DNA from 2 places in the Rhizobium sp. 01T444 genome. Region 1 is predicted to be linked to the other one. Evidence: predicted binding sites of a transcription regulator. Region 1 holds the regulator's gene; the other holds the start of a gene.
What was found. Region 1 encodes LexA, which represses DNA repair genes until DNA is damaged. Its sites were predicted from a motif close to TGTTCNNNNTGTGTTCNG; they were not measured.

Region 1 (4,509 bases):
GTCGCAGGGCGCGTTATCCGGATCCTGATGGGTTTCGATAAAGACCCCGGCGACGCCGACGGCCACGGCAGCACGCGCCAGCGTCTCCACGAACTGCCGCTCTCCGCCGGAGGTTTCCCCCTGTCCGCCGGGCTGCTGGACTGAATGCGTGGCGTCGAAAATAACGGGGGCGCCGGTTGCTGCCATGATCGGCAGGGAACGCATGTCGGAGACCAGCGTATTGTAACCGAAGGAAGCACCGCGTTCGCACAGCAAGATGTTCGGATTGCCGCTCTGGTTCAGCTTGCCGAGCACGTTCTTCATATCCCAAGGCGCCAGGAACTGGCCCTTCTTGACGTTGATAACGCGGCCGGTCTTTGCCGCAGCCACCAGGAGATCCGTCTGACGAGACAGGAAGGCCGGTATCTGCAGGATGTCGACGACCTTGCCCACTTCGGCGCATTGTTCTTCAGTGTGGATGTCGGTCAGAACCGGAATGCCGAGTTCCTTCTTGAGATCGGCAAAAACCTCCAGGCCCTTTTCAAGGCCGACACCGCGTTTGCTCGACAAGGAAGAGCGGTTCGCCTTGTCGAAAGACGTCTTGTAAACGAGCCCGATACCGAGCTTGGCGCACAGTTCCTTCAACGTGCCGGCAACCATGAACGCATGGTCGCGGCTTTCCATTTCGCAAGCGCCGGCAATCAGCGACAGACGTGCAGCATTGGAGAAGGTGACCTTGCCGGCGCCTTCGCCGACCGTCACAACGGAGTTCGTAGTAGAGCTCATGATGTTTCCTCGAAAGCGAAGAGCACGCCCTGACCGGGCGCGGGCTTCACCAGAATACGGTTGCCCTTGCGTGTATAGGTCACCCCGTTAGCAGCCAAATGCGCTTCTGTCACGGCCAGATCGCCAACCGCAAAGAGGATTGCCCGGCCGCGCAGGCCGCGATCGATATCCGGCGTCGCCAGATCGAAATAGGCCTCCAGCCCCTGCGGGGTCATCAGGCTGATCTTTGCGTTTCCGGTAAGCACCTCCAGCCCGAAACTCGTATCGCCAGCAGAAGCGGCTTTTGCCGCCGAGCGAACGAAGGCGCCGAAGGCTGTCGGCTCGGGGGCTGCGAGCGCGATCTCGGCAATGCCTGTCACGCCATTGGCGTGGGTCTCCAGCACGTTGCGGTCGGCAGGAAGCGGGTTGATGCGCTCGACAGCGAAGAGAAAGAAATCCGGTGCCCGGAGGTCGGCAGCGAAGGCGAGCCGGAAGCCGGCAATGCTCTCCGTGCCATCCGGCATTTTCACAGGGCGTTCGAACTGCAGCACAGAACCGGCACTGATGCTGCCCTCCACGAATCGAGCATGTTCGTGCTTTGCATCCGCGGTGGCGAAGGCGATGGCGGACAGTCCCTCGCTGCCGCAGCGGAAACGGAAAGCCTGATCGCGAGCCGTGAAGACATTGCCCTCACGTGCCGTCACCTCGCTCTCCTCGACGCTCGCGACACCGAGCGGCTCGATATAGGTTTTGTCGGCAAAGAAAACACAGGCATTCTCCGTGCCGAAGGGATGGCGGGCATCGGGCGCGACGGTAAAGCCCAGCTTGCCCAGCCTTTCGCGGGCAAGGTCGATATCGGTAACCGGCAAAACGAGATGATCGATCGGAAGCGTGTCTTGGCTCATCGGTTCTTCTCCCAGCAGTGACAAGGAGATGTGCTTCAGCAGGTCTCGTGAAACAAGGCCAGACAGGCCTAAGGGCGATAAAAATCAAATTCTCGACAGATTGAACAGAAGTTTTACGAAAATTTAGCTACTTGCGGAACACATATGGAACATATAGTGTCCGTTCTGGATTTGTTTCAAGACTGGGGAGACGCCATGCTCACGCGCAAACAACAGGAACTCCTTCTTTTCATTCATGAAAGGATGAAGGAGTCAGGCGTTCCACCGTCTTTCGACGAGATGAAGGACGCACTGGATCTGGCCTCGAAATCCGGTATTCACCGGCTGATCACGGCGCTCGAAGAACGCGGCTTCATTCGCCGGCTTCCGAACCGGGCGCGCGCGCTCGAAGTCATCAAACTGCCGGAAGCCTACAGCCCGAGCCTGCAGCCTCGGCGCGGCTTTTCACCGAGCGTCATCGAGGGCAGCCTCGGCAAGCCCCAGCCCGTGGCGCCTCCTGCCTCGGCGAAGCCAGCACCCGCTGCCGATAACGGCAATGCGGTCTCCGTTCCCGTCATGGGCCGCATCGCCGCCGGTGTTCCGATCTCGGCAATCCAGAACAATACGCATGACATCACCGTTCCCGCCGATATGCTTGGCTCCGGTGAACATTATGCGCTGGAAGTTCGCGGCGACTCGATGATCGAAGCCGGCATCTTCGATGGCGACACGGTCATCATCCGCAATGGCAGCACAGCCAATCCGGGTGATATCGTCGTCGCGCTCGTCGATGACGAGGAAGCAACGCTCAAGCGTTTCCGCCGCAAGGGCGCATCGATTGCGCTCGAGGCAGCAAACCCTGCTTACGAGACCCGCATCTTTCCGCCGGATCGCGTCAAGGTCCAGGGCAAGCTCGTCGGCCTCATTCGCCGCTATCACTGACCGGTGACAGATTGGCGTCTGCGAATGTGTTACTGCGCCAATCATAGGCGCGGTGGCGCATCCAGGGTCGCCCCAATGTGTCGAATGCGGTTGCGACCTCAATTCCCTTATCGGTGAATCGAAGTTCGACAGAACCTGTCTTGCGCAGCGTCTCGCCGGTAAAGAGCAGCGCGCCGGAACGACAGCGGTCGAAGCGCAATCGGACAGGGGTCACCACAATATCAGCCGTATCGCAGGCTGGTCCGAGATAGGCAGCATTGTCGATGACGGTCAGTTTCTTTCCATTGACGAGCAAAGTGGTGCACCAGGCGCCCTTCAGGCAGGAGAAGCGTGACGGCGGGCTAATGGCGACTGCCTGTCTCATTGCCTCTCTGGCTTCATTCTGTTGGTCGGGTGACAGTTGCAGTCTTTGACCATCAGGCGCAGTGGGCGCCTTGGCAGCTTGAAGCATAACTGGCTTCTGATGCTCTTCGACGGCAAGGGCCCTCTGCCATTGTTCGAAGATGAAGGCGGGCGGCTTTTCACGGTTCGAAGCCATCGCCTCTCCATCGACTATAGCGACCAGGCCGCCATCTTCGGAGATAGCGATATCGGGCATCGCCTCCGATGGAAGAAGGACAACAGCGAGCGTCGAGACCGCGACAATTGCCGTTCCCATGTGCCGCAGCCGGGTTCTGAGCAGGGTCAGCAGCAGAAATCCGAAAACGGCGGTCGGGAAATACCAGCCGGGCAAGCGGCCTACATCTATGTTGCCGCCCCACCCCGCTACTGCCTTTGCGATGGTGATCACCAGATCAAGCCCGAAGCCTGCCACCGGCCATAGCCAGCCGTCCAGACCAAACGGCATCAGCAGCATTGCCAGCATCCCGGCCGGCATGACGATGAAGGTGATGACCGGCATGGCCGCGAGATTTGCCGGCAGGCCATAGGCAGTCAGCCGGTGGAAATGCTCGATCGAAAACAGCGCCGTCGAGAAACCACCGATCAGCGACGTCAGGAAAACGCCACCGAAGAAGCCACCAACCATGAAGAAGGGCTTCATGATCGGCAGCTTGGCAAAGGCATTCTCCCGCATCGGCCGCCCCTTCCAGAGGTCGTAGCCGGCGACCAGTGCAAGCGTTGCGGCAAAGGACATCTGGAAACTCGGCCCCAGCACCTCCGATGGCGAGACCGCGAGGATCACGAGAGCGGATAGCGCCACGTTTCTGAGACTGATCGACGGCCGGTCGAAGAAGACCGCAACCAGCATAATCGCCATCATGATGAAGGCGCGTTCGGCGGAGACGGCAAAACCCGAGATCAGATAGTAGGCCGTCACCGCAGCGAGCGCACCGGCCGCCGCGATCTTCTTGGTTGGCCATGCCTGGGCAATGCCGGGAACAAGACTGAGAATGACGCGCAGGCCGACAAAGAAGATGCCGGCGGAGAGCGCCATGTTGAGGCCGGAGATCGCGATGATATGCGCAAGGCCGGACTGCCGCAGCGCCTCTGTCGTTTCATCCGAGATCGCCCGTCTCTCGTCCGTGACAAGGGAGGCGGCAAAAGCCCCGGTGTCGCCGGGTAGTGTGGAGCGAATCCGATCGCCGATGCCGCTTCTCAGGCGGTAGAGCGACTCCAGAATTGCCTCACCGACCGAGTTCGATCGCTCCGGCTGTTCCGCAACCCTCTTGGGTACTCCATAGAAGAAGCCGTTGGCACCGATGCCGTCAAAATAGGCGCTGAAGGCAAAATCATTGAGGTGGGGGAGCGCCGGTCCCGCCGGAGGCGTGAGACGTGCCCTGCCCTCGATGACGTCGCCGAGTTCGAACGGCTGGGTGGCTCCGCGGACCAGCACGGAGATGCGTTCGGGCGGACGCTTGATCTCAGGAGCATCCGTACCGGTGACGTCAAGAATATAACGCCAGCGCCCTTGGTCATCGCCTTCTCGGCGTTCGATCCG
Region 2 (4,509 bases), on a different contig from region 1:
GCAGCTATGGGCTTCACGCTCGAGCAGATCGACGAATTCTTTCTTGCAGCGTCGAAGCTATAGAGGCGGCGTAATTCCCGACGCCTCTAGAAACCTTGATCGCAACCTTGTTCACCGAAACCATGGGCAGTGCCGCGATCACGGAAAGAAATATCACTCCCAGGTCGATTGCTATTTTTGAAGGGACAGAGCCGCCAAAATTGCGCACCAGCGGCTCACCCACGAATACCATCACAGGGCCGTGGACGAGATAAAGCGGGAACGACAGCTCGCCAAGCCTTCTCGATAGGATGCACGAGAGGATTGCATTCACCGGTCTCGATGCGATGCATCCGAGGGTGAGCGCAACCGTCGCTGCAACGCTCCAACGGTCGAAAGCCGGGTGCAATAGAGCTGGTGCCGCGATACCGATTACAATCAAAGTGATTGAGAGTGCAGGGGGTATCCGCTGTATCCATCCGCGCTGGATGGCGCCAGCAATAGCAGCGCCGAACAGGAATAGGGAATACAGCCGCAGTGTGTCAGTATGCGCCATCGCAATCATCAAAACTGCGACGAGGCTGATCACCAACAGCGCATGGCGCGTTCGAACGGCCGTGAAAAGAACGGCAAATAGCAGAAACGATCCGATGAGTTCCACGCTCATGGTCCATAGCGGTCCGGCATAGGTCCAATGTGGGCTGTACTTGAAAAACACGTCATAAAGAGAGAACCGCAAGACGTGGGCAATACTTGGCTCGAAATTCAGAGTATTTGCAAACGGCGCCAGTCGATCCGCGGACGGGGTTAAGAGACCGAGTACCATCGCGAAGTGCACACCAAGAGAAATAGCCAGAATCGGGATGGCCAATCGAAAATATCGAGCTGCTGCGCTTTTGATAAGAAGGCCGTTGTCAAACCTAGCGAGATACCCGATTGAAAGCGAAACGCCAGATACGGCGAAAAAGATCATGACCGCATAAGGGCCGTTGAACGGCAAAAGGTGACGGAGGAACGCGCCGCTTTCCTGAGTAACCGCCAGCCCAGAGGTAAAAACGTGGTAGAGCAGGACGAAGAGGGCAGCCCATCCGCGTAGGCCGTCCAGCACCGGCAGGCGACCCCCATCCCCAATCCGTCCGACATCGTTCATTGTAATTGCGCTCTCCGTAATTGTCGCATGTTTGGCAATAGGCGATCTTTGTGCAGCGCGCTCACAGCGCGCGCTTTCACCTACCATTTCCCCCCGGCCGCCGCTAGCGGCCTCAATCCCACTCAGTTTCGGAGACATCACTATGAACCGGGCGCACTTTTTGGTCGCGCAAAAGTGCAGGGCGGCGCGCGCGAGCATCCAACAGTCGATGCGTTCCTTAATGAGCTGCCGGAGGTCGTCTGGCCATAATGTGATGGGGGCGGGTCGCGAGGCCCGCCTATCGTATTCCGGCCAGGACCTGTTCCGAAGCAAGCCCTGGCCGGGGATCGATCCCACGCCGGGAGTTCTAACCAACCTCCGCGGCACGGGGTGATCATGCCGGATCTGGTGGCGCGGCGATATCCGCTAAGGTACGGAGATTTGATGTTTTGATGTGGCCACGAGTCCGCTTATTACCGTCGCCAAAAAAGGTATAGCGTCCCACCACAATCTTGACTTTACTGATTTATCCCTTATGTTCTTGTTATGTTCCTATTGCGCTTATCATTGATTAGTCAATGCTGCTTCAATTTTCAACCGTGCATTGATTCGGAGCAGATATGCAGCTGGAGAACTTGAAGATAAATCGTGTTGTCATGCACGAGGTGCTGAAGCGTGATGACGACAGACAGCCGAAAGTACCAATTTACGGGGCTGCGCTTGAAGGTCTAGAAGCCGCGGCCAAAGGCGCATTTACATTGAGAGTTACGGAAGCCCTTTCCACGCAATCGAAGAGCATTGAGATGCAAATCTCCGATTTCGGTGCCGGCAGTATGGTTGATATCTCAGGAAGGCTCATCGACCTTGCAGGGGACGTCGATTTTCTTGAAGTATCCAAGGAAATAGCGGTGCGCCTAGCGTCTGCTCAGAAGGCTCGTAGCATCCCCGGCGGCGTGGTTATAGCGTTTGACGGATCGTTTGGCGTTCCCGAGCGTAAATTCCTCGGGGTGATTAAGGCAGAAACTCAAAGTGGCTTCCGGCGTAGCAAAACCGCCGAGAAGATTCTCACAGAGTTCCTTGACAACATCTTTCTCACGCCAGCTACCCGGCTGTATAAAATCGGCTTCCTTGTTCAGGAGCCTAAGGATGACGGGTTTGATTGGAGAGCGATAATTTTCGACAGCAACATCTCCAGCTCTCACCGTGAAACGGCAGCGCAGCACTTTTATGAAGGCTTCTTCGGCTGCCTCTTTCCCGCCAATGGAGCCTACGAGACATCCCGCTTTTACGATCTTACAAAGGAATTTGTCCGGCGCGGGCCATTCTCTCCAGATAAGAAGAGGGATCTCGGAGACGCCCTATACACGTTCGTCAAAACAGAACAGGCAGCAACATTCACGACCCATGAATTCGCCGATAAGTATCTGCCGATAGATCAAAAGGATGCTTACAAGCGCTTCATGGTGTCAAAACGTTTCCCTGAGCGGGCAGTGGTTCGCGATACTGCCGATATGGGAGCGCGTCTTCGCAGACGAAAGTTCAAATTCGGCGACAGCATTGAATTATCCGTATCCCCCGAACTGCTGCACAACAACGAAGTAAAGATTAAAGAAGCTCCGGCGGAGGAGCTTGGAGGCGAAGGCAAACAGATGTGGAGCCAGATTACCATCAATAGAACTATGACCGATCAGCTGTGACTGATCGAAAGGCTTTCGTTGAACGATGGCAGCAGGAGCGCCCTCTGTATGATGCGTGGGGGCACTTCGTTGTCGACAAGGTTGTGCAACTGATCACCTTGGAACTTGCGCCGACGGGTTTGGGCGTGTTTCTCCGGATGCCTGTCGTTCCTCGTGTAAAGACGGAGGAGTCTTTAGTTCAAAAAGCGTTCATTAGAAAAACGTATGCCGATCCGTACAATGACATCGAAGATAAGGTAGGCGTGAGGTTCGTTGTTTTGCTCAATGAAGATGTCCGTCTAATTGGAAATATCATCGAGGGCGCCTCCGCATTCTGGAGCGCAAACAAAGCGCGAGATTTCGAACTAGAGCGACAAGCAAACCCCTCCGTGTTCGATTACCAATCACTTCATTACGTGGTGCGCTCTAAGCCTGGAACGAAACACGATGGCCTGGAGATTCCAGCTGACCTTCCGTGCGAAATCCAGGTTCGGACACTTCTGCAACATGCGTATAGCGAGCTGACGCATGATACGATTTACAAGCCTTCCGTGGCAACAACGCCGGAAATGATGCGCGCTGCTGCAAAGAGCATGGCCCTGATCGAAGCGACCGACGACTACTTTTCAGAGGTGGTCGGAATAATCAGGGAGAAGGAGCGGTCAGCACGCGAGATCGAAGCCGACCTGACGGTTGAGTACCGAGCTCTTACCGGCCGTGAACCGACTTCGTCACCTTTAAACACTCAGCTAGTCGACCATTACAAAGGCTTTGCCGGTTCGAACTTTGCGGCCAGCCTTAGAGATTGGCTCGAGAAGAAGCCATACATAAAGGAGCGTCTCGTCCATCACGATCCGTCAGACTTCATCTTCGATGTCCCCGCGATCCTGCTCGTGCTCTTTGCAATTTCGGAATCTCCCGAAAAAGCAAAACTAGAGAGTCCGTTAAGCGACGATGAATTGGCGCCTTTGTATTCTTTGTTTGGCTATGGGTTGCACAGCTAAAACTTCCAGTCTCGATAGGTGTCTATCCGCTTGACTTCGGCGTGGCCTTCATCGGTAACGAACCAATCGCGCTTGCCATTCTACAAATTTGTCAACGCAACTATGCTGCATCCTTTGGCAAATAGCCCTTAGCCTCGAGATCATCGACAATCAGCTTTTCGATGTAGCTGGCGACGGTACGGCGATCTGCCTTTGCTGCAGATTCTAGGGCGTTTTTCACTGCCGGCTCGACGCGTATTCCTAGGCTTGCGGTTCGGGTCATTTGTGTCTCCTCATGTGGTGGCGAAAGCGGTAGTCGGTCAAAAGCAAATGTTAGTATTTTGCCGCACTTGTTAGTTGACCGATTTCGAGAATCGTTTTACAACAACTGACATTGTTGAACAACGGGGTTGAGAATGAACGCGCAAGCCAACATCACCGTATTGGAGTCCTATAGATTTGAAATCGGCCAAGCGGTCGACCACGTAGGCGGCAAGATGAGATCTGTCATCGTCGGTCGCGAGATAACGCTCATGGGTCGCGAGAACTACCATGTCGAAGTGGCTCCTGGAGATGCGGCAGGAAGGCCATACCGGATCGTCAGCGGAACCCATTTAGTCGCGGTGTAATGGCTAAGCTTCCGCCATCGTTCAGCCTTCAGGCCGTCCCTATCCGATCGGCACTGAGCCAGGGGCGCACCGAAGACGCACGTCGGATGGTGATCGAGCTGTTGCAGGCCGGG

Region 2: AC1DTN_RS01855 (nucleoid-associated protein) is a predicted target of LexA. The motif match lies at 1,645-1,662, and genes of this name have one in related genera.

Annotation. Positions count from the first base shown of each region.
Region 1 is NZ_JBFTPD010000009.1:67,409-71,917, reverse strand. It holds gene kdsA (3-deoxy-8-phosphooctulonate synthase) at 1-765, opposite strand, end outside; gene AC1DTN_RS14890 (VOC family protein) at 762-1,649, opposite strand; gene lexA (transcriptional repressor LexA) at 1,845-2,570, shown strand; gene AC1DTN_RS14880 (ComEC/Rec2 family competence protein) at 2,551-4,509, opposite strand, start outside.
Region 2 is NZ_JBFTPD010000001.1:385,906-390,414, forward strand. It holds gene AC1DTN_RS01845 (hypothetical protein) at 1-63, shown strand, start outside; gene AC1DTN_RS01850 (acyltransferase family protein) at 14-1,129, opposite strand; gene AC1DTN_RS01855 (nucleoid-associated protein) at 1,729-2,805, shown strand; gene AC1DTN_RS01860 (GTP pyrophosphokinase) at 2,802-3,788, shown strand; gene AC1DTN_RS01865 (hypothetical protein) at 3,889-4,050, opposite strand; gene AC1DTN_RS01870 (hypothetical protein) at 4,184-4,396, shown strand; gene AC1DTN_RS01875 (hypothetical protein) at 4,483-4,509, shown strand, end outside.